Regions from separate parts of the Paenibacillus sp. Negev47 genome, predicted to be linked through region 2. Evidence: predicted binding sites of a transcription regulator. Region 2 holds the regulator's gene; each other region holds the start of a gene.
The links. Region 2 encodes Rex, which represses fermentation and respiration genes when NADH is low (regulators of the CRP and FNR family bind a similar motif). Its sites were predicted from a motif close to TTGTGAAATATTTCACAA; they were not measured.

Region 1 (7,851 bases), 230 kb from region 2:
ATGTGGTGGGTTTAGAGCTACACTAGGGGGAAATTGAATATGATCAACGTCACCATTTGGAATGAATTTGTCCATGAGAAAATTCACGATGAAGTAAGGGAAGTCTACCCGGATGGTCTGCATCGAGCGCTGGCTGACGGACTTGGCGGCGAAGGCTTTGCTATTCGAACGGCTACACTGGATCAGCCAGAACACGGATTAAGTGATGAAGTGCTGAATTCCACGGATGTGCTCATATGGTGGGGACATATGGCACATGATCGCGTAAGCGATGAGATCTCGCAGAAGGTTGCACAGCGGGTACTGAACGGCATGGGGATGATTGTGCTTCATTCAGGTCATTTCTCTAAACCATTCAAAGCGCTGATGGGAACAAGCTGCGATCTGAAGTGGCGTGTAGCAGACGAGCAGGAAATTGTATGGTGTGTGAATCCATCCCATCCGATTGCGGAAGGCATCGAAGGAAAGATTGTATTGGAAAAAGAAGAGATGTACGGGGAGTTCTTCGATATTCCAGTACCGGATGAACTGGTGTTTGTAAGCAACTTCCAGGGTGGAGAAGTATTCCGGAGCGGATGCACGTTCCGGCGTGGTGAAGGTAAAATCTTTTATTTCCGACCAGGTCATGAGACGTATCCGACCTATTACAAACCGGAAATATTAAGAGTGATTAGCAACGCTGTGAAATGGGCATATCCTGCCCGCAGCTTTAAGCCGGAATTTGGCAAGAGCGAACCTGTAAGACCATTTGGTGGCGTACTGGTCTAATTCACAATTTGCTTCGTGAATTGGATATATAAGTTATAAGCAAGCATTTACCAAGGAACCCTTCTCCAAGTCAATGATGACTGTGGCAGTTGGGTTCTTTTTGGGTAAGATAGTACTATGGGGAAGTTATACGATATTTCCCATGGTTATGGGACAGGGTGTACTGTATACTGGGATGGGGATGTAACATCCGATCTGGGTGATATGCTTCTAAAATTTAAACTTTTTAGTTGCAGACGTTTTCTTTGAAGCTTAAATATGTTATTATGAAATATACTAACAAAATGTAAGTTGAGTGATCTCTAAAGAGGTGATTAATGTGGAAGGTCAAGACTTGCGGATGTGTCCGCGTTTTGAGACGGCGTTTTCTTTTTTGGGCAAGCGCTGGAATGGTTTAATTATTCAAACGTTGATGAGTGGTTCGAAGCGATTCAAGGATATCTCCAATCTGATTCCGTCTATGAGTGACAAGATGTTATCTGAACGGATGAAGGATCTTGAAAGTGAAGGTATTTTGGTTCGTCACGTCTATCCCGAGACGCCGGTTCGTATTGAATATGAACTGACGGATAAGGGGAGAGCACTCCAGCCTGTCATGAATCAAATTCAAGACTGGGCTGAGAAGTGGGTTGACTAACGTATAAGCAACATCACCCGCTTTCGTTGCATGAATGACATAGACCCCTGATTTCTGTGGAAATCAGGGGTTTTTGTCTTAAGTATAATGTGGATTGGCGTTTTTCTCTTGGGCTGTGCACATGTTGTCATGAATTGTAGTATAATCTATAGAAAATGGCCACAGACGGCCGGAGCGAAGGAGGCCACTTGTCATGAGAGAAGAAAGCTTATCCCGCGAAGTACGCTACGGCAAGCAAGATATTGCAGAACTTGAGAGCGCATCCATTCAGGTCCATCTAATCTACAAAAAAGCTGCAGAGTTGTTCAAGCGCACAGCATATTCCCGTTCGGTTAAGGATGATCTAGCCGAAGTGAATATGTATCCTATGAACAGCGATGGTCCGAAATCAGCTCCGGCGGTGCTGCAAAAATGGATTCAAACGTCCAGGGGCTGGAAGTGTATTGGATGTGAACTAAGGCAACCTGAATCGACAATGTCCCAGATGGAGCAAGCCACGCATGGAAAGCGACTAATGCTGGATGTAGGCGAAGGTCGGTTGGCTCAGGCAGAAATGCTGATTCAGGCGGTTGTCTGGTCTCAATATGAGAAGATTCGAATGTTTGCCCCGTGGCTTGGGGATGAACCCTTTTATAGCGTGCAGGAACTGGATGTCATTGCCCGCTATATTGTGCCTACTTATTTTTCGGAACGACCTTTGCATGAGCAAGGCAAGGTATTCAAAATACACCAACAATATGGTCAGATTCCGCTATATCAGGAGTATGTAGATGCACCTTCCTGCTGCGTGCAGCTGGACGGTGGATTGCTTGAGGGCCGATTGCTGACAGGGGTATATGTATCTGAGGAACAGTTCTTCGGACTCAATCCATATCTGAAAGATGGCGGTGGAGGACGGACATACATGCAGGCTAGTGTCCAATGATAACGTAACCAATAAGAACGTAAAAATGATTTAGATTGGAGAGCCTGTGCGCAGGCTCTCTTTGTTGTACAAGCCTTGTGTGGAGAGTATGCTTCATAAAAGTAACGGCTTTGACACTTTTTTTTGTTGAATAATGTGCCATAATAGAGGTTATGGACAACAGGGTGAGTGATTTTACGCAGGGTGGTGTTACCTACATGAAGAAGAAAATCCCCGGTTACATAGGTGTATGTTTGCTCCTACTGGCGATCTTGGCTGGTTGTAGTGAGACACAGCCTTCAGAGCAGCCAATTGTGAAAGAGACAGAAACAACGAATACGATTACAGTGGCTGTAGATGGAAGTACGTTTTTGCCTGATGCAACGAAGTCCATTAAGCGAGATTTTAGTGAGGGTTTGACACTCAAAAAAGCATTACTGAATAGCGGACTGGTTGATTTTACAGCGGATGGCAAACGGATTCAATCTGTTGGTGAAGTCTCTCTAGATTCTTCGCTTAGCTGGGCTGTCAAATTGAACGGCAAGGATATTGAACAGGAAGATTGGGACATGGAGCTTCATGCCAAAGATGAAGTGATCATTTACGTGAAAGCCGCTGACAGTGGGGGGGATGGCGTTGCATACCAGACAACGTTACTCAAGGTGAGCGGTGGAAACATTATGCCAACTCTCAATCGTCAATATGCTGGCGTCTATGTTCAGGAATGCACAGTTCGCGATGTCTTGAAGTCCAGTGGGATTGTGAGAATGTCGGAGAATAACAAATTTGTCGTTTCGGTCGAGAATGTTACGCCCCGCATGAATCAGCGGTGGGTCATTATGGTGAACGACAAGGAATTAATGGAAAATGGTTTGGACATGAAATTGAATCCACGTGATGCGGTTAAGCTTGAATTGACCAGTGCATCCTAAGCATACAACAAAGCCCAATCCCTCTGCAGAGGAATGGGCTTTTTTCATTCAAAGATATATAAGCGACATTCTGCATAGCATAATCGAAGATTAAATACGACAGATCTCGTTCGGGCAAAGTTCACAGTGACAGATCCCTTGCAGCATCTTCAGATCTTTGATGACAATCATGCCATTGTCATATTCAATTGCATCTTTCTTGCGCAAATCGCTTAACATGCGGTTTACACTTTCACGAGTAGCTCCAATCATATTGGAGAGATCCGTGTGGGTAATCTTTTTGTGAATAATGACATGCTCTCCATGAGGCTCGCCATACGAATTCGACAACCGAATGAGGGTGGAGCAGAGCGCACCCGGTTTGCCATATAACATGAGGTCCCGGAACTTGGTCTGTGTCAACCGGTGGTGGATGCCCATCCATTTCATAAAGTCGATCGCGAAGTCACAATGCTGGCAGATCAGCATTTCCAGGTCTTTGTGCTCCAGTACACCAATCTCACTGTCTTCCAGCACTTCCGCTGAAAAGCTATGCTTGGAGCCAAAGAAGGGATCAGCCTGGCCGATCATATCACCGGACTGATACATGTACATGATCAGTTCCTTGCCCTCATCCGTGGATTTGGTGATCTGGGCACGACCCCGTTTCATATAATAAAGTTTGTCAGAGACGTCTCCTTCCCAATACAGGTGGGTACCTTCCGGATAGGTTCTATCTTTCATTGTAACCAGCAGATGGTTGAAATTTGCTTCCGAGAAACAGTTGGTATTGCCGCGCTTTTCCAGTACAGTCGTTAGTTCTCTCATAAGTCTATCTCCCCTTTATGTCCATCGGACGGCCTTCTGTAGCTTGCAGTAGCCTCCGAGGTTCGCCGCAAACCGTTGCCGTCCTGATCAGGGTCATCTCGGCCGGGAGGAAGGACGGTACAAATTGCGGTGGTTCAATTTTTAAGTTCAGTATATACCTAAACTTACCTTTTGGGGGGCATGGGAAGGCATCAAAAATGGCGAAATTTCAAACATTGTGATTAAATTCACTTTTAATGGGGAAGGATGTGTTCGATAGCCCTACACTTATTATAGGAAGAGGAAATCAACTTGTTAGCAGACATTACAAAACTAAATTTAAATTTGTTATACTTTGTGAAAAAAATCACATGATTACGTTTTTGGCTATGGTACGATGTGAATGTAAACGAGAGAGACAAACTAATACGAACCTTTAGGAGGATGAGGGAGATGGCTGTAAAGAACGAAGTCGCCCCAGCAAAAGAACCGACAGCAGGTCAGTATATTCAAACGTTAATCGACAAAGCGAACAAAGCACACGCCGCATTTATGAAGATGGACCAGAAGCAGATTGACCGGATTGTGCAAGCCATGGCGCTTGCGGGTCTGGATAAACACATGATGCTCGCCAAGATGGCCGTAGAAGAAACAGGCCGCGGAGTGTATGAGGATAAAATCACCAAAAATATATTTGCAACAGAATATGTGTACCACAGCATCAAGTATGACAAAACCGTAGGTGTGATTGAAGATAACGAATATGAGAGCTTCCAGAAAATTGCGGAGCCGGTCGGTATTATTATGGGGATTACACCCGTCACGAACCCAACATCAACGACGATGTTTAAAGCACTGATCTCCATCAAGACGCGTAACCCAATCATCTTCGGTTTCCACCCATCTGCACAGAATTGTAGCCGGGAAGCTGCTAAAATCCTGCTGGAAGCGGCTGTGAAACATGGTGCACCAGCAGATTGTATTCAGTGGATTGATGATCCTTCCATGGATCGCACGAACGAACTGATGAATCACAATGATGTGGCTCTCATTCTGGCAACAGGCGGATCAGGGATGGTACGTGCAGCGTACAGCTGTGGTAAACCTGCACTGGGCGTAGGACCAGGTAACGTGCCTTGCTTTATCGAGAAAAGCGCGGATATTAATCAGGCAGTTACGGATTTGATTCTGTCGAAGTCCTTCGATAATGGCATGATCTGTGCTTCCGAGCAAGCGGTAATCATTGAAGAACCGATCTTCGATCAAGTGAAGAAAAAAATGATTGCGAACGGTTGTTACTTTGTTAACAAAGATGAAGCAGCTAAATTGACAGCAGGTGCGATTAATGCCGAGAAATGTGCGGTGAACCCGGCGATTGTTGGTCAATCAGCGGTGAGCATTGCGAAGTTATGCGGCATTGAAGTTCCGGCAGGCACCAAAATTCTCGTGGCCGAGATTGAAGGGGTAGGTACGAAATTCCCATTGTCGGCTGAGAAATTAAGTCCGGTACTCGCTTGTTACAAAGTCAAAACGGCAGCAGAGGGCATTGAGCGTGCGGCAGAAGTAGTTGCTTTTGGCGGCATGGGTCACTCCTCGGTTATCCACTCAACAAATGAAGAAGTGATCGGCAAATTCGCAGATCGTCTGCAAACCGGACGGATTATTGTGAACTCACCATCCACACACGGTGCGATAGGGGATATCTACAACACGAACATGCCGTCATTGACACTGGGATGCGGATCATACGGACGTAACTCGACTTCTTCCAACGTAACCGCTGTGAACTTAATCAATGTGAAAAGGGTGGCTCGCCGTACCGTGAATATGCAATGGTTCAAAGTGCCGAACAAAGTCTACTTCGAAAAAGGGGCAACGCAGTATCTTGCCAAAATGCCTGACATCACACGTGTTGCGATTATTACGGATGCCATGATGGTGAAACTTGGTTATGTAGAAAAGGTAGAACATTATCTTCGTCAACGCCAAATGCCAGTAGCGATCGAAGTATTCTCCGATGTAGAGCCAGATCCATCCACAACAACGGTAGATCGCGGAACGGAAATGATGCGCCGCTTCCAACCGGACTGTATTATTGCACTCGGCGGTGGATCACCGATGGATGCTGCCAAAGCGATGTGGTTGTTCTATGAATATCCTGATACCGACTTCAACGACCTGAAACAGAAATTCATGGATATCCGCAAACGGATCTACAAATATCCACGTCTCGGCGTAAAAGCGAAATTTGTAGCGATTCCAACCACATCCGGTACAGGTTCTGAAGTGACATCGTTCGCGGTTATCACAGACAAAAATCAAGGTAACACCAAATATCCATTGGCCGACTATGAGCTGACTCCAGACGTAGCGATTGTCGACCCGGAATTCGTATACTCCTTGCCTAGAACAGCCGTTGCAGATACAGGGATGGACGTATTGACACACGCGATTGAAGCTTATGTGTCTGTCATGGCGAATGATTACACGGATGGACTTGCGATCAAAGCCATTCAACTGGTGTTCCAATACCTGGAGCAATCTGCGCTACAAGGAGATAAACTGGCACGTGAGAAAATGCATAATGCTTCCACGATTGCCGGTATGGCGTTTGCCAACGCATTCCTGGGCATTAACCACAGCTTGGCGCACAAATGGGGCGGTCAGTACCACACTGCACACGGACGCACCAATGCAATCCTGATGCCGCACGTTATCCGTTACAACGCGAAAAAACCGACCAAATTCGCATCGTTCCCGAAATATTCGCACTTTGTAGCGGATGAGCGTTATGCCGAAATTGCCCGTATCTTGGGATTGCCTGCTCGCACGACAGAAGAAGGGGTAACCAGTCTCATCAATGCCATCCGTAATCTGAACAAAACATTGGGCATTGAAGAATCGTTCCAGGAAATCGGATTTGATGCCAAAGACTTTGAAGCACATGTGGATTATCTGGCAGACCGTGCCTTCGAAGACCAATGTACAACCGCCAATCCGAAGTTGCCGCTGGTAACTGAATTGGCTGATGTGTACCGTAACGCTTTCTACGGAAAGTTTGAATAAGGAATTAGAACTAAGCGTGCCTTACGGCAAGAGGATCAGGGTTCTCCGAGATGGGGGGCCCCGATTGCCGTCTTTCACACGATAACGAAGAGGGCAGAAAAACAGAAGAGCAAAGCATCTGTTTTTCAGGGTCTATTTTAAGATTTGATTTGCTCCGAGTATAGAGGAGCAATGGTTCGGTTCTAAGAGGTTACATGGAATCCGTGATGTGGCTGTTTGAGCCAGATGTTCACAAAATAACGAAGAGGGCAGAAAACGGAAGAGCAAAGCATCTGTTTTTCAGGGTCTATTTTAAGATTTGGTTTGCTCCGAGTATAGAGAAGCAATGGTTCGGTTCTAAAGAGGTTACACGGAATCCGCGATGTGGCCTTTTGAACAATCCCTTTACACGACAACGGAGGGGCAGAAATAACCTGAAAAAGCGAAGCGTTCGCCTTTATCACCGGATTTTCCCTTTTCGAAAGGGAATCAAAAAAATCTGGGGATAACAGCGATTGGAAGGTTGTTCTGCCACGCAGTGATCCTGTGTAAAGTTTCGGTTCAATGGGACAAATCGTAGGTGGAGTGAGTGAGTTCACTGACTTTGTGACAAAAATCACAGATGATGAAAGCCCCAAGACGTATACTGAAAATGTAAGGAAAACATTCATCCCGCGGTTCCGGTTCCCAGGTAGAGAGAACATGATCCGGTTTATGTGAAACAATTCACATTAATCGCGGCTCTGGGCACACAATGATACGAATGAAGCAACATGTTA
Region 2 (7,851 bases):
TTTGTGAGTCAAAATATCAATGACTTTACGGATTGCTGTTGTGTGTTCCAAAATTTCACTAACTTCTGTAACATCCTCACGGCCTGTCGGTTTGTGTGTCAGAATGGAGGAATCCATTCCGATCCGCTCTACCAGACCTTTAGCCAATACAGATTCATCAGTCATATTATACAGTTGATATTTGAGCGAGGAACTCCCCGCATTAATTACGAGTACTTTCACAGTCGGTCACCATCCTTGTCGTACTTGAAGAATCCTTCGCCTGTTTTAACACCCAGGTGTCCTGCACGCACCATTTTTTTCAGGACCGTGGAAGGACGATATTTCAATTCTCCGAATTCACGGAACATTCTTTCGAGTGCAGCTTCAACAGAATCCAATCCGAAACGGTCAGCCATTTCGAGTGGTCCATGTTGGAAGTTGTATCCGATACGCATTGCATCATCGATATCTTCAGCAGATGCAACACCTTCTTGCAATACATGCAACGCTTCGTTAATCAGCAGGCAGATCAAGCGGGAAGTTACGAATCCAGGTGATTCATAGATCATTACTCCTTTTTTGTCCGCTACTTCTTCTACAAATCGTCTGGTTTCTTCGAATGTCGTATCCGAAGTTTTCAGTCCACGAATAATCTCTACAAGATCAACCCGGGAAACCGGGTGAATAAAGTGCATACCAATAACACGCTCTGGGTATTTGGTCGAGCTTGCAAGCTCGGTCAAACTCAGCGTGGATGTGTTACTTGCCAGAATGACATTGCTTGGGCAAACTTGGTCCAGTTGGCTGAATACTGCTTTTTTCGCATCCAGATCCTCTGAAATAGTCTCAATGACCATATCGCAAGTTCCAAGTTCAGCTAAATGAGCTACCTTGGTAATACGGGAAAGAATCAATTTCTTCTCCGCTTTTGTAATCGCCCATTTCTCCAGTTGTTTATCCAGGTTCGTTTCGATCATGTCATATGCATGATCCAGTTTTTGTGTTGTATGCTCCACGAGAAGCACATCAAGTCCTTTGGCTGCGAGCATCTGGGAAATACCTTGTCCCATCGTACCGCCACCGACAACTCCTATTTTTTTGAAAAACATGGTTCTGCTCCATCCTTTCGGTTCTCTATTTCTCTATTGTACCCTGTTCGCCGAAAATTACAAATTTCGACCCAACATATAATAATATCTTAGCACGAGTGAAATGTAAAAAAAAATAACCAGCATAAATAAATTATGCTGGTAAAAGGGCACTGTCACGAAATTGACAACGAAATTGCTCGCCTGACAATACTTCCTCCCGAATCAGGATGTCGAGTGAGTTGTCGAAAATTGTCCGTTGTTCTTCAAGCAATCGCTTCGTCTGTTCCATCAGATCTTGCAGAATCAATTTATTCTCCCGCATGAGTTCTTCGGTTGTAACCATATCCATGTTCACAATACCAAGTGAAGTCAATCCCGAAGCCATCATGGTCTGTACGACATTGGTTGCCTGATCAAAGTCATTGCGTGACCCAGTGGAACGTCCACCGTAGTACATTTCCTCCGCAGCGGCTCCTCCGAGTGCAATCATGATCTGCTCTTCCAGGAAGCGCTTCGTATAGAGGAACTGTTCCTGTTGCGGGTTGTGACGTACATATCCTAGCGCCTGACCACGCGGACTAAGTGCCACCTGACTAACACTGCCTGGACGAACGAGTTCAGCCATAATGGCATGTCCCAATTCATGAATGGCGACCCTTTTCTTCTCTTCCACACTGGACTCACGGTCTGTCTTCTCACCCATCATGACTTTATCAATAGCCAGGGACAAGTGCCGCTGTTCAATGTTCAACAGCCCGTCCCGCATGGCGTATATTGCTGCTTCGTTCATAACACTTTCGAGTTGTGCACCGGAGAAACCATACGATTCTTCAGCTGTCTTCTCCAGATTAACTTCTTTCATCAGAGGTTTATTCACCGCATGCAGTTCCAGAATATGCTTTCTGCCCTTCTTGTCAGGCAAGTCCACTTGAATGTGGCGGTCAAAACGTCCCGGGCGCGTCAGAGCGCTATCCAGCATTTCCTTGCGGTTCGTTGCAGCGATAACCAGAATTCTTGGCGTATCAGAAGAATAGATTCCATCCATTTCCGTCAGGAGTTGATTCAGGGTCTGATCATATTCACGCTGTTGACCACCTTCACGTTTACCCCCGATGACATCGATCTCATCGATAAAGATAATAGCATTTTCCTTATTTTCCTTGGTGGCACGGGTTCTCGCGTCCTTGAACAAATCCCGAATTCTGCTGGCACCCACACCCACATACATTTCCACGAATTCACTACCCGCTGCTGCTACGAAAACAGAATCCGTGTAATGGGCAGCAGCCTTCGCCATCAACGTTTTCCCCGTTCCTGGAGGGCCCGTCAGCAAAATCCCTTTTAACGGGCGAATCCCGAACTTGCGGATTTCTTCATGTTTGATGAGAAAGTCAAGTGCTTCACGCAATTCCTGCTTGGCACTGTCCTGACCTCCAATTTCTTCAAAAGTAAGCTTGGAAGGTCCTTTTTTCTTCCGTTTACGTTCCTGTGCAGCGCCTACTGTAATCCCGCCTCGCATTTGCATCATGAACAGCAAAGCTCCGACAATCACCGCTGCAATCAGAATCGGAACAATATTAACACCAGTAAAAGCAAGGAAAATGATCAACACGGGAAAAAATCCGATGGCAACTTCTTTTGTCCACTTAGGCATTAGGCCACACTCCTATCTGACCGGGCACACGCGGCAGAATAATAAACTTGCTGGCATCTCCGTCTCTGAGACTGACATATACATTGTTGTCATCCATAGCTGTATTTACCTTCATACCATTCGTCGCCATCTTCGACAACGTTGGTGTAATCTCGGTGTACTGCTTGTTCTCCATCGCCTGAGCTACGGTAAACATCGCATCACCCCACCAACTTTCCAGTGCTTCACTGGAATGATCCACAACATCCAATTTTAGTGAACGTGTTCCAATCAAGGTCTGTCCTTCTTTGTGAATATATTGTACCAGTCTGCCCAAATCAACATCGGGTTGCAAATCCAGTTTCAATTGTACGTCATTGCGGTTAATAGTTAATTGAACGTCATTGACTCCATCGTACTGGGTAACCATCTTTTCAATCGGATTCTGCACAGCCACCTGTCGATACACAAACCAACCTCCAAACAACACAACGGCTGAAATGACGGCAGTTAAAGCAATAGGCAATACTTTTAGCTTCAAGTGAATTACCCCTCCCAGATTTTGGCCTAACCTACTGGCTTATTGGTATAAACGAATATGTGCACATAGACTCCTGCTAAAATTCCGACAGGACTATTTGTTTTGAATGTAACTTCGAGTACATATCTGAGTATATCACATCGTATATACAATTTCGAAGGCGAAAATATGAATAAATTATTAATTTTAACTATTTAAATCAAATATGTTTACAGACAACACAAAGAACCGGTTCAGTCGGATATCCGCCTGCCGGTTCTTTCATTTCAAAATTTACTAGTCGAATCACGCTATTTGTTCTAACTGTTCGGTAGTGTGTAGACCAGGTCCACCTGTTCTCCATTGCTAAAACGATAAAAGCGATAGTGGTTATGCGTACCGTCTTTATAATACACTTGCCACACATATATTCCATTCACAACTCCGGGCATGATTCTTTTAATTTCACCGGCAGGAACTTCAGAACTAAAGCGATTGCGTATCTGCGTTTCGGACATGCCATTCTGCAGCAACTCGCTGTGTATAGCGTTTGCACCCGTAGCAGGTTGATTGTTTGCATCGAATTTCACCCAGACCATAACATCCTGGTTATCCTTGTTTTTGCCGATCAGGGTCCAGTAGATGTTATCAGAGCCTTCTTTATCTCCCCAAATGTACTTTCGCAATTCATTATAGGATGTAATGCCCAGTTGCTCCTGTGCTACCTCTATGGCGAGCGCTTCTTCCTTGCGCTGGTCCTGCGTGACATAGACGTAATAACGCTGAAGTCCAAACAGAATCAGAACCAGTGCAAGTAGCGAAATCCATATCCACTTCTTTTTTTTCTTCAAAAGCCGAACTTCCTTTCCCTATGATGCTCTGTCCTGCAATTAACGAGCAAGCAGACCATCAAATGCCAATTGAGACTCACGCAAAATGCGCTCTTCATCCAGCGTCAGACATTCGCCATGCTTCACCACTTGCTTCCCATCCACCCATACGTGCTCTACATCTTTGGCAGAAGCCGAATAGATCGTATGCGAGATCAGGTCTGTATGTGGATAGAAATGTGCCTGTTCAATGTCCAGGGCGATAAAATCAGCCTTCATGCCGACCTGAAGTGCTCCAGTATTGTTTAAGAAGATGGATTTGGCACCGTATGACGTGCCAAGCAGTAATGCTTCTCCTGCAGGCACTGCAGTCGGGTCACCGGACACGCCTTTATGAATCAATGCAGCCAGTCTCATTTCCTCGAACATATCCAGGTTGTTGTTGCTTGCCGGTCCGTCTGTTCCGAGTGACACGGTAACTCCCGCTTTCAGCAAAGCAGGTACCCGTGCAACACCTGAAGCAAGTTTCAGGTTACTACCCGGGTTATGGGATACAGCCACATCATGACGGGCCAGAATCTCAATCTCTTCATCATTCAGATGCACCGCATGTGCAACCAGGGATGGACGGGAGAAAAAGCCCAGTTTCTCCAGATGTGCCACAGGACGCAGGCCATAATCAGCCACGTTCTGCTCCACTTCACGAAGCGTTTCCGACATATGTGTATGGAGAGGAAGGTTTAGGTCGTTCGCAACCTGTACAAGCTTCTCTATGTAGTCAGGAGGGCAAGTATATGGCGCGTGTGGCGAGATTACGGTTGTAATACGTCCATCTGCCTGTCCATTCCACTCACGCGCAAAAGCAGCCGACTCCTCCAGCTTCCGCAATTGCTCTTCTTCCGAGCACAGCCCAATGACACCGCGTGCCAATGCTGCTCTAACGCCGGACTGTTCCACGACTTTGGCAACCTGATCCATGTGATCATACATGTCCAGGAAGGCTGTAGTTCCACCTTTCAACATTTCAAGCACCGATAGCGAAGTTCCCCAGTATACATCTTGTGAAGTCATCTTCGCTTCCATCGGCCACATTTTTTCCTGCAACCATACTTGCAGCGCAAGATCGTCTCCATGTCCTCTGAGCAGCGACATCGCTGCATGACCATGCGTATTGATCAGACCCGGCAGGAAGAACAATCCTTTTCCATCCACTTTGGTACAATTTTCGTCTCCATCCGGCAATGTCTCACCAATATGCACAATCTTGTCATTCTCGACAACCATGTAACCTTGAACCACATTCCATGTTGCGCCTTCATTAACGGCAAATTTACCGTTGTGGATTACCCATCTATTTGTTGTCATCTTCCTCTTCGTCCTTTCCAGTCTCCAAGTAATAGGCCAAACTAAGCAGATCCGTCGTAAAATCAGCATGGTGAATGCGGATATGCGGCGGTGTTTTTAGAATTGTTGGCGCAAAATTAAGAATTGCTTCAATTCCCGATTCAATTAGCTGATCGGCTACATTTTGGGCTTCCGTATCTGGAACCGTGATAATTCCGATGCGGATATTGTCCGTTTGCACCGCTTCCGTCAATTCATTCATTGGTTTCACCGTCAAACTGTTGATTTGACTGCCAATCTTCGGTCCGTATGCATCGAATACAGCAACAATCTTCATATTGTCTTTCAGATATGCGTTGTAGTTGGACAAGGCCTGTCCGAGATTACCCGCTCCTACCAGAGCTACATTAATTTGCTGATCAATCTTGAGAATGTGACGAATCTTCTCGATCAAATAGGATACATCATACCCGATCCCTTTACGACCAAAATCACCGAAGTAAGCCAGGTCTTTTCGAATTTGGGCTGGATTCAGATCCAGCCTCTGTCCGAGTTCTTGAGAGGAAACAGTAGCCACCTCACGCTGATGCAACTCGCTCAAATATCGCAAGTACACAGGCAGACGTCGTACCACCGCTTCCGAAATTTTATCTGATTTCATTCTTGCTCCCCCTTACCATGGCCACGATAAAATAGTAGATGAAAAGATGAGCACTCTGTATAAATTCAAAGATAGAAGTGACTTTTTATACAGAATGCTCCTTGTGATTTAGGTTATAAGTTCTTACGTGCAGCTGTGTTGATCCGAAAGATCTCATAAAGTTTAACGCCAAACTGTAGCGTCATGCAATGATATAACGAACAAAACAACCGATTATTCTTGTTCTTTAGCAGGTTTTTCCAACCACTCGGTAATTCGTGGAACCATCTGCTCTGTGAGCATATGCTCCATTTTGGGACCAGGTAATGAATATAAGAAGAATTTACCATAATACGCTTCAATCACCCTTGTATCATAAACAATGACAATACCTCTGTCCTTCGCTGTACGCACCAATCGGCCAAATCCTTGCTTGAAACGAATGACCGCTTGCGGCACGGACAGTTTCAGGAACGGATTTTTCTTTTGCTCCTGAAGCAACTCACTCTTGGCTTCCACCAACGGATGATTTGGTGGTTGGAAAGGCAGGCGCACGATAGCGAGACAGGTTAGCGCTTCTCCCGGGATATCTACACCCTCCCAGAAGCTGCTTGTGCCCAGAAGCACCGTAGCTTTTGCCTCCTGGAACCTGCGAGTCAATTTGGAGCGACTTCCACTGTCAACGCCTTGCCCCAGCAAAGAGATATCGTTACCAGACAGAGCCTCCTTCAGCGGATCATAGACCTGTCGCAGCATCTTGTATGAAGTAAACAGAACCATCATGCGTCCACGAGTGGCAATTGCAGTCTCTGCGAGTGAGTGCACCAGCATATTGACAAAGTGCGCATCACCCACACTGCCTTTCACACTTGGAAAATCACGCGGAATCACCAGAAGTGCCTGATCGCGATAATTGAAAGGTGATGGCAGCATCGACGTTAACAGCCGATTATTCTCGGAGGCTTCCTGCAAGCCAAGCTGTTCAATCATGAACTGGAATGACTTATCTACAGAGAGCGTAGCCGATGTAAGCACAACGCTTTTCTTTTTGTCGAAAAACAAATCCTTAAGTTGTGCACTGACATCTACAGGTACGGCATACAGCTGGAGAGATTTACTGCGGAACTGGCCGCTGGCTTCCATCCAGTACACCGTTTTGGCATCATCCATACGCATGAAGAACCGCAGATTCTCCTTCAATGTGGTCAGATCTTTCAGCAGACCTGTAATGTCCGTGATCAGGCTATCTGATTGATAATCATCCTGATCTTCTTTCACCTCAAGCAGCAATTTGTCCCCTTTGCGAACCAAATCGCCTAATGTCACATAGATCTGGTTCTCCAGATCCTGCAATTCCTGCCATTTGGCCGGTTTCTGAGATGCCTTCAGACGCAGGGAAAATTGCCCCGTTTCTCCTGGTGAAGCATCACTTCGTTCAGGTAAAAGGCCGAACAAGGCATCACTCATTCGATCCCATAGCTCCTTAACTTCAAGAGCGAGTGGGAACATCTGATCCACCATTGAGCCCCATTGCACCGAATTTTCATGCCCGGATAACTGCGAACGAAGCATAGGCAGCTGACCATTACGACTGTCTTTAAACAGGCGAGTCAGTGTATGAACCAAGGTAAAATATTTCATATGCATTCCAAGATGCTTACCAGCGACATCCTCCAGATGATGTGCCTCATCGATCACAAGACTCTCATAGGCTGGCAGTAACTGATGCGCTGCTTTTACATCCGTAAATAATTTAGAGTGATTCGTAATTACGATATCCGACAACCCTGCCTCATGTTTGGCGCGATGGT
Region 3 (7,851 bases), 2.3 Mb from region 2:
GAATGCGATCTACAATTCTCTGGCCAAATACAATTGCTTCAGACAAAGAGTTGCTTGCCAGACGGTTAGCTCCATGCACTCCTGTGGACGATACCTCTCCACAAGCAAATAACCGGGGGATGCTGCTCTCTCCACTTAGATCCGTTTTCACTCCGCCCATCATGTAATGGGCAGCAGGTGCAACGGGAATCCAATCCGTTGTCATATCTAATCCATAACGCATACAAGTCTCATATATGGTAGGGAACCGATGCTTGATCATCTCTGGCTGTTCATGCGTAATATCCAGGTACACAAAGGTGCTGTTGGTAGACTCCATCTCACTAACAATCGCTCGTGCCACAATATCGCGTGGTGCCAGTTCAAGCTGGGCATGATATCGATCCATGAAGCGTTCACCCTTCACATTGCGCAAAAATGCTCCCTCACCGCGCACGGCTTCTGACACAAGGAAACGTGGGGCCCCCGGGTAACAAAGAGAGGTAGGGTGAAATTGAATAAATTCCATGTCACGAACGATAGCCCCAGCCCGATAGGCCATTGCTACACCATCGGCAGTAGCTACATCCGGATTTGTCGTATATCGGTACAGTTGTCCTGCCCCACCAGAGCAGAGAACAGTTGCCTGTGCCTTCACGAAAACTTGCGATCCATCGTCCTTCTGAATCAGAGCGCCGATGCATTCCCCTCGATCTCGATCCGTAATCAGATCAATCACAAAATGCTCATCCCATACTTCAATTCCGGGATGTTCATTCACTTCGACGGCAAGCGCACGTACAATCTCATATCCCGTTGCATCCCCGTTGGCATGCAAAATACGGCGGTGGCTGTGCGCACCTTCCTGCGTCAACGCCAACTCGCCGTTCTCCAGGTCAAACAACGTACCTAAACGAATCAGTTCCTTCACACCGTCCGGCCCCTCATTCACCAATACCTCTACCGCCTCGGAGCGGCATAAGCCCGCTCCTGCAACAAGTGTGTCCTGCAAGTGGTAAGCAGGTGAGTCATCTTCAGCAATAACCGCAGCGATGCCTCCCTGCGCATACCGGGTGTTACTTTCAAGTAATGACTTCTTCGTGATCATTAATACACGTTGTTGTTCACTTGCTTTAATAGCGGTAAACAAACCAGCAATCCCTGAGCCTATAACCAGTACATCCGTTTCTACCGTGGGTAGCGCAGATAGATCAAAATCAACTAAATATTGCGGTATCATGTTATTCACCTGTCTTGGAGCAAGAGTAGCGCATCCTACTTCACCAATAACATACGCTCTAATGATTCTCTGGCTTTGTCGGCAACGGCCGGTGGCACATAGATCTGCGGCTTCATCGTTTCCAGGCATTTAACCAGTTTCTTCAAGTTGTTGACCTTCATGTTAGGACATACGAGGAATTTGGTAGCAAAATGAAACTGTTTATCCGGACTATCCAAGCGAAGTTGATATCCTGTACCATCTTCCGTACCTACGATAAATTCCTTCGCTGATGAATTTTTGCAATACTCCAAGATGGCTGTTGTACTGCCTACAAAATCACCCATCTCTACAACCTCGGGACGGCACTCTGGATGGACAACAAACTCTGCATTCGGATGCTTGGCTCTCATCTCCACTACATCTTTGACTGTGAGCATGTCGTGAGTGTTGCAGTAGCCTTCCCAGATAATCATTTTCTTGTCAGTATGCTGCTGGACGTAATGCCCCAAGTTTTTATCCGGTACCCAGATAATTTCGTCGGAATCTACCGATTGAATAACCCGAACTGCATTCGCCGATGTACAACAGATATCGGTCTCTGCCTTGATCTCAGCCGAGGAGTTGATATAAGTGACAACCTTGGCATTAGGGTGTTGTGCCTTCAATTTGCGAAGTCCATCCACATTCACCATATCTGCCATTGGGCAACCCGCACGTTCGTCCGGGATAATAACTGTTTTGTTCGGCGCCAGAATTTTAGCGCTTTCACCCATAAAGTGAACACCACAGAAAACGATCACATCTGCATCGGTCTGTGCTGCCTTCTGGGCTAATAGAAACGAATCTCCACGGAAGTCAGCAACCTCCTGTACCTCGTCACGTTGATAATAATGGGCAAGAATAATGGCATTACGTTCCTTCTTCAATTCCATCAGCCGCGCACGCAGTTCGCGGTTCATCTCAGCCTTGCGCTCTAAAGCCAGAGCTTCCACCTGTGATCCTCTCCTTTATCGGGACAGCGTCATGCGCTGTTTCGTAGGGCCAACCTAGTCGTTATCTTCGCTTGAGAAACGAATCACAAGCGGTTTAACAACTAATTTACACAACGTTCATGACTCTGTCAATAAATGAAAAAGGCCCAGAACAACGCCGTAACCACCCGTTTGCTAACTGGTTCGCCATCTAACTCCCGTTTATCTTTATCTATCCTCTTTTAAAATAATGGACAAAAAAAGAGAGCCCGAGGGCTCTCTTGATTTCACCTGCTAGTATAGCCAGATGTATTATGCATTAAGACGTTGGCTTCGTTCCGCCATCATCCGGGTTATTGTTATTACCCTTTTCCAGATTCGGAGCTTCGTTCGGAATATCTCCGGCTGGTGGCTCAGGCGTTTCATCTTTACCTTGAATACGGACACGCACATCACCGATGTTGTCAATGATTGGCTCTCCGCCTTCAGTTGGCGTACCTTCACCGTCATTGTCATTCTCTGCTTTTGGAGTCAAAGAACCTGTTTCGATCAATTGTTTGATCTGATCCATTTCCAAAGTCTCAACCTCAAGCAAAGTCTGAGCGATCAGATGCATCTCTTTTGAATGTTTAACAAGCAAGTCCTTACACTTCTCATAACAGTCATTGATAAAGCGTTGCATTTCCTGATCAATCTCATAAGCAATGGAATCCGAGTAATTCTGTTCATGGCCGATATCCCGACCAAGGAATACCTGTCCTTGTGAACTTCCGAATTGCATAGGTCCCAATTTCTCACTCATACCGTACTCCATAACCATGCTGCGAACAATACCTGTCGCTTGCTGGAAGTCACTGTATGCACCAGTACCAATTTCTCCGATGAACAATTCTTCAGCTACACGACCCCCGAGAAGTCCGGTTACTTTATCCAGCAATTCCTGCTTGGTAACCAGCATACGGTCTTCTTTTGGCAACATGATTACATATCCACCCGCACGTCCGCGCGGAATAATGGTCACTTTATGTACCATATCAGCATGTTCCAGGAAGTATCCTACGATGGTATGACCTGCTTCATGATAAGCAACGATTCGTTTCTCGCGATCACTGATGACACGGCTTTTCTTCTCCGTACCAACGATGACACGGTCTATCGCTTCGTCAACTTCCTTCATGGAAATATCTTTTCGGTTACGACGTGCTGCAATCAATGCTGCTTCGTTCAAGAGATTTTCCAAATCTGCACCAGAGAAGCCTGTTGTACGTTTCGCGATAATATCCATCTTCACATCTTTGGTCAGTGGTTTATTACGGGAATGTACTTTCAGGACAGCTTCACGACCTCTTACATCAGGGCGATCAACCGTAATTTGACGGTCAAAACGTCCAGGACGCAGCAAGGCAGGGTCCAAAATATCTGCCCGGTTCGTTGCGGCTATGATGATAATACCTTCGTTAACTCCGAATCCGTCCATCTCAACGAGCAATTGGTTGAGTGTCTGTTCACGTTCATCGTGACCACCACCGAGACCAGCACCACGCTGACGTCCTACAGCATCAATCTCATCGATAAAGATGATACATGGGGCATTTTTCTTCGCATTTTCAAACAAATCACGTACACGTGATGCACCGACACCGACAAACATTTCCACGAAGTCAGAACCTGAAATAGTGAAGAATGGTACACCCGCTTCACCGGCTACGGCACGAGCGAGCAATGTTTTACCGGTACCTGGAGGCCCTACGAGTAATACGCCCTTAGGAATCCGTGCACCTACTGCTGCGAACTTACGAGGGTCCTTGAGGAAGTCTACAACCTCAACAAGTTCCTGTTTCTCTTCGTCAGCACCCGCAACGTCTTCAAATGTAACCCGCTTCTTCTCTTCGTTGTAGAGACGAGCACGGCTTTTACCAAAGTTCATTACTTTACCGCCGCCGCCTTGAGCCTGATTAAACAGGAAGAAGAACAGCAGGAACATAATGATCAAAGGAATAAAGGAAGTCAGCAACGTCAACCAGATGCTGTCACCTTTCATCGGCTCCTGATGATATTGGAAATTGTTAGTTTCACTTGCAGCTACAAGCTCACTAATTGCCTCATCCGTAGGAGGAATATACGTTGAGAAATTTTCTGATTTGGCGCCGTCAGGTGCCTTCTTGTATTGACCGGTCACGAGATACGTTTGACCGTTGAATTGAACCGTCAATTCAGAGACATTGTTGGCTTTGATCGCTGCACGCAACTGATCATATCTAGGATTATCGGTGGCTTCGCCGCCATTGCTGACGAACTGGACTATCCCCACCACAACTAAAAAAAGAATCAAATAAAAACCAGAATTCCGGATGAACCGATTCATCCCCTACCTCCTCTCGAGACACTTTAATTATTTTAACATAGCCCGACATGGCTTCTCAACAGAAGCCAAGAACAGCTCAAGGCTTGGGTCGGGCAGGATATTAGCTAGTGTAGACTTCCGGCTTCAAAATCCCGATATAGGGCAGGTTCCGGTACTTCTCGGCAAAATCCAAACCGTAACCTACGATGAATGCGTCAGGAATGTCAAAGCCTGTGTAATGAGCTTCCAACTCCACTTTACGGCCTGAAGGCTTGTCGAACAGCGTAACCACACGCACCGATTCGGCACCACGGTTCTCTAGCAGTTCAATCAGATAGCTGAGTGTAAGTCCGCTGTCGATAATATCTTCGACAATCAGAACTTCCCGTCCTTCAACGGATACATCCAGATCCTTAATGATTTTGACAACACCTGATGACTTGGTGGAAGCGCCATAACTGGATACCGCCATAAAATCCATTTCAACAGGTACCGTTATGTTTTTAACCAAATCAGCCATAAATATAAACGCACCCTTGAGCACACAAATGACCAAAGGATTGCGGTTTGCATATTCGGCACTTAGTGTTGCGCCTAATTCCTTGACTTTACTCTGAATTTCTTCTTCACTGATCAATACTTCCTGAATGTCGTTCTGCAACTGTGCGAACCTCCTAAGTTATACTATGAAAGCCTTACCTGAACCATAACCACTACCCCTGAATCGCTGAATCGCCTACAGTCATGTACAGGATTGCGGAAGTGCCCTCCCTGACAGGAGCCACATTGGACCGTCGAACACCCGGTAACCAGATGATATGACCTGCTCCATCACATACCACAGGAATACGTGGACGGACAGATGGGGGGATTTTCTCATCGATGAAAATATTTTTCACCTTTTTGCTTCCGTTTAATCCCATTACTTTCATGGTATCTCCAGGTAACCGTGAACGCACAACCAGCGGCATAAGCAGTTGATCCGCATCAAACGCGGCTTGATTCGCCGATTCTGGTACATGATAGTCCTCGGGACTCACCGGCGTCAACCGAATGTACCGGTTAATCTCGGTGAGTGAAAGCTCATAAGTTCCACTCCATTGCGCAAGACGATACTCGTAAGATTGATCCTGTACGTCCGTCCGTATGCCAAAAGAAATCAGATTATACTCCCGAGTGCAGGCGAGTGTCTGTCCTATATCCAGGCTCCAGGTCGTCACATGGGTCTCCATGACCTTGCGACGAATGGTTTCTATACGGGTAAAGTCGACAAAATCACTGTCCAAAGGCAGATAATTCAATATTAGTTTAATCAACCTTCGTTGTAAAGCGACATGTAACTTCAAGAAGGAAGGCACCTCAAAGGTTTGCCTTCCGCCGTTCACCTGCACTAGACACCTGTATGTGTCATATGCACTCTGCTCCATGAAATCGTCTTCATCACCCACAATTTCGGCAAGCCGATTCAATGACGGCGTAAGTTGTCCATTATACTGCCCCAAAAAAGGAAGCACATCCAAGCGAATGGCATTACGCCGATATTTACGCAGGGAATTGCTCTCATCATTGAAATACATAAAACCCTGGGTATTACAAGCTTCTACAAGGTCTGTCTTGTTTATACGAAGGCATGGACGAATAAGTTCCACATTTTTTTCTCGCCTTTTAAACTTCATTCCTGCGAGTCCCGACAAGCCAGTTCCACGAAGCAAATGAAGCATGACCGTCTCTGCCTGATCATCCGCATGATGTGCCAAAGCGATGCTTGCCGCATTATATTTGGAAGCCACTTCGTGCAAAAAGGCATATCGCTTGTTACGGGCCGCTTCCTGTGGTCCTTGACCCGTCAGCTCCATATATGAAGGAACGTCGGCCTTTATCCACTCAAAAGCAATCCCAAGCTGCTGTGCCAGTTCCATCATTTTCTCCGCTTCATCATCAGATTCACTCCGGAAGCCATGATGCACGTGGGCACAGATCAATTCAAGCGGCACATGCCGCGTGCTGATCTCGTGCATGATATGCAAAAAAGCCACCGAGTCCGGCCCGCCCGATACTGCGACGACAATCCGATCCCCGGGAACCCATAACTGATGCTCTTCCGCTGCATCCAGCACGTTATTCACCAGCATGTTCCAGCGTAAAGCCTCCATACCTGTTCCTCATTCCTTGCGTTATGTATATGCACTCTCACAGATTAGAAACGTAGTGCATAGATGAGCACCCCAATAAGTAATATCACAGATACAGCGAATGCGTTCTTAAGCCAGCGCGGTGTTGTACTTTTGGAACGACGGCGAAGAGGCGTGGGGCGTGCCATCATTTCCTTCCACCCTTGTGCTGCATGGCCTGCATCAGGAAATTGACCTCGTAAGGCCTGGATTGTCCAATTTCGAAAAGGACCCAGTCGTTCACTACGCTCCACCAGCGCTACGAGCTGATTCACACTTCGCAGTTGCGGTAACCCTTCTGCTGCCAGTGCCTTGAGCGCGTCCGCTTCAAGTACATGAATCAACAATAATGCAAAAGCAAATACATCATAGGTACCGTCTGCTGTTCGGCTGCCTGCATTCCAAAAGCCCCGATCATACCATTCGGTGAACTGCTTGACGCTTCGACCAATTGACGTAACTCCGCCGTAGTCGATCAATTCCACATGCCCATAGTCAGATACCAGCACATTCTGAGGCTTGAGATCACCGAACACCCATCCCGCCTGATGCAGCTGTGCCAGCTTCTGCAAGAGTCTAAGTCCCACCAAAAGTGTCCAGTCTGTCCCCTGACGCCGAATGAAGTGATGAAGAGCCTCACCTCGAACGTAACGCATCACATAAAAGGGAATATCCCGGCCACGAACGGCATAATCATCCACATCTTTAAGATAGGAAGGAATGCCGCTCTGCCGAAGGGCCTCATGATTACGCTGTAGTTGAAAAGATTTAAGCACATTGACTTCCGATTGCAGATCAACCGGATCAAATCCCATTTTAAGCGCGTAGTGTTTGCCATTTTCACCCCGTTGGACTAGAAAAACGATGCCATTGGCTCCTTTGCCCAGTAGCTTCCGAATCGTGTAACGACTGCGATTCCATTTCCCTGTAACCACTGTTCCTGGCGGGAAAGAGGCGTCAGACAACGTTGTCACCGAGCATCCCTTCTCTTTCAATGCGATAGTTCCCTTCTATTTCCTGCTGTTTCTCCAGTGTACCATAACGGTAAAAATCAATCACCTTCTGAATTGCAGGACCTGTCGGCGTTGCACCCTTCATCTGCAATCGTCCAAACAGGGATCGAACACGGCCTGGATCCGTTGTCCAGTCAATATCCATTACCGC

Region 1: adhE (bifunctional acetaldehyde-CoA/alcohol dehydrogenase) is a predicted target of Rex. The motif match lies at 4,383-4,400, and genes of this name have one in related genera.
Region 3: nadA (quinolinate synthase NadA) is a predicted target of Rex. The motif match lies at 2,265-2,282, and genes of this name have one in related genera.

The regions. Positions count from the first base shown of each region.
Region 1 covers NZ_CM177754.1:2,177,367-2,185,217, forward strand. Annotated here, with positions in the region: gene AC4G47_RS09970 (sugar phosphate isomerase/epimerase family protein) at 1-15, shown strand, start outside; gene AC4G47_RS09975 (ThuA domain-containing protein) at 40-768, shown strand; gene AC4G47_RS09980 (winged helix-turn-helix transcriptional regulator) at 1,109-1,405, shown strand; gene AC4G47_RS09985 (hypothetical protein) at 1,599-2,330, shown strand; gene AC4G47_RS09990 (hypothetical protein) at 2,528-3,241, shown strand; gene AC4G47_RS09995 (Crp/Fnr family transcriptional regulator) at 3,332-4,048, opposite strand; gene adhE (bifunctional acetaldehyde-CoA/alcohol dehydrogenase) at 4,481-7,093, shown strand.
Region 2 covers NZ_CM177754.1:2,406,702-2,414,552, reverse strand. Annotated here, with positions in the region: gene AC4G47_RS11145 (acetate/propionate family kinase) at 1-222, opposite strand, end outside; gene AC4G47_RS11140 (3-hydroxyacyl-CoA dehydrogenase family protein) at 219-1,091, opposite strand; gene AC4G47_RS11135 (AAA family ATPase) at 1,225-2,727, opposite strand; gene AC4G47_RS11130 (hypothetical protein) at 2,720-3,247, opposite strand; gene AC4G47_RS11125 (hypothetical protein) at 3,547-4,077, opposite strand; gene AC4G47_RS11120 (amidohydrolase) at 4,117-5,421, opposite strand; gene AC4G47_RS11115 (redox-sensing transcriptional repressor Rex) at 5,408-6,061, opposite strand; gene dinG (ATP-dependent DNA helicase DinG) at 6,275-7,851, opposite strand, start outside.
Region 3 covers NZ_CM177754.1:60,485-68,335, reverse strand. Annotated here, with positions in the region: gene nadB (L-aspartate oxidase) at 1-1,219, opposite strand, end outside; gene nadA (quinolinate synthase NadA) at 1,255-2,193, opposite strand; gene ftsH (ATP-dependent zinc metalloprotease FtsH) at 2,492-4,537, opposite strand; gene hpt (hypoxanthine phosphoribosyltransferase) at 4,638-5,177, opposite strand; gene tilS (tRNA lysidine(34) synthetase TilS) at 5,230-6,669, opposite strand; gene AC4G47_RS00290 (serine/threonine protein kinase) at 6,714-7,661, opposite strand; gene AC4G47_RS00285 (VWA domain-containing protein) at 7,645-7,851, opposite strand, start outside.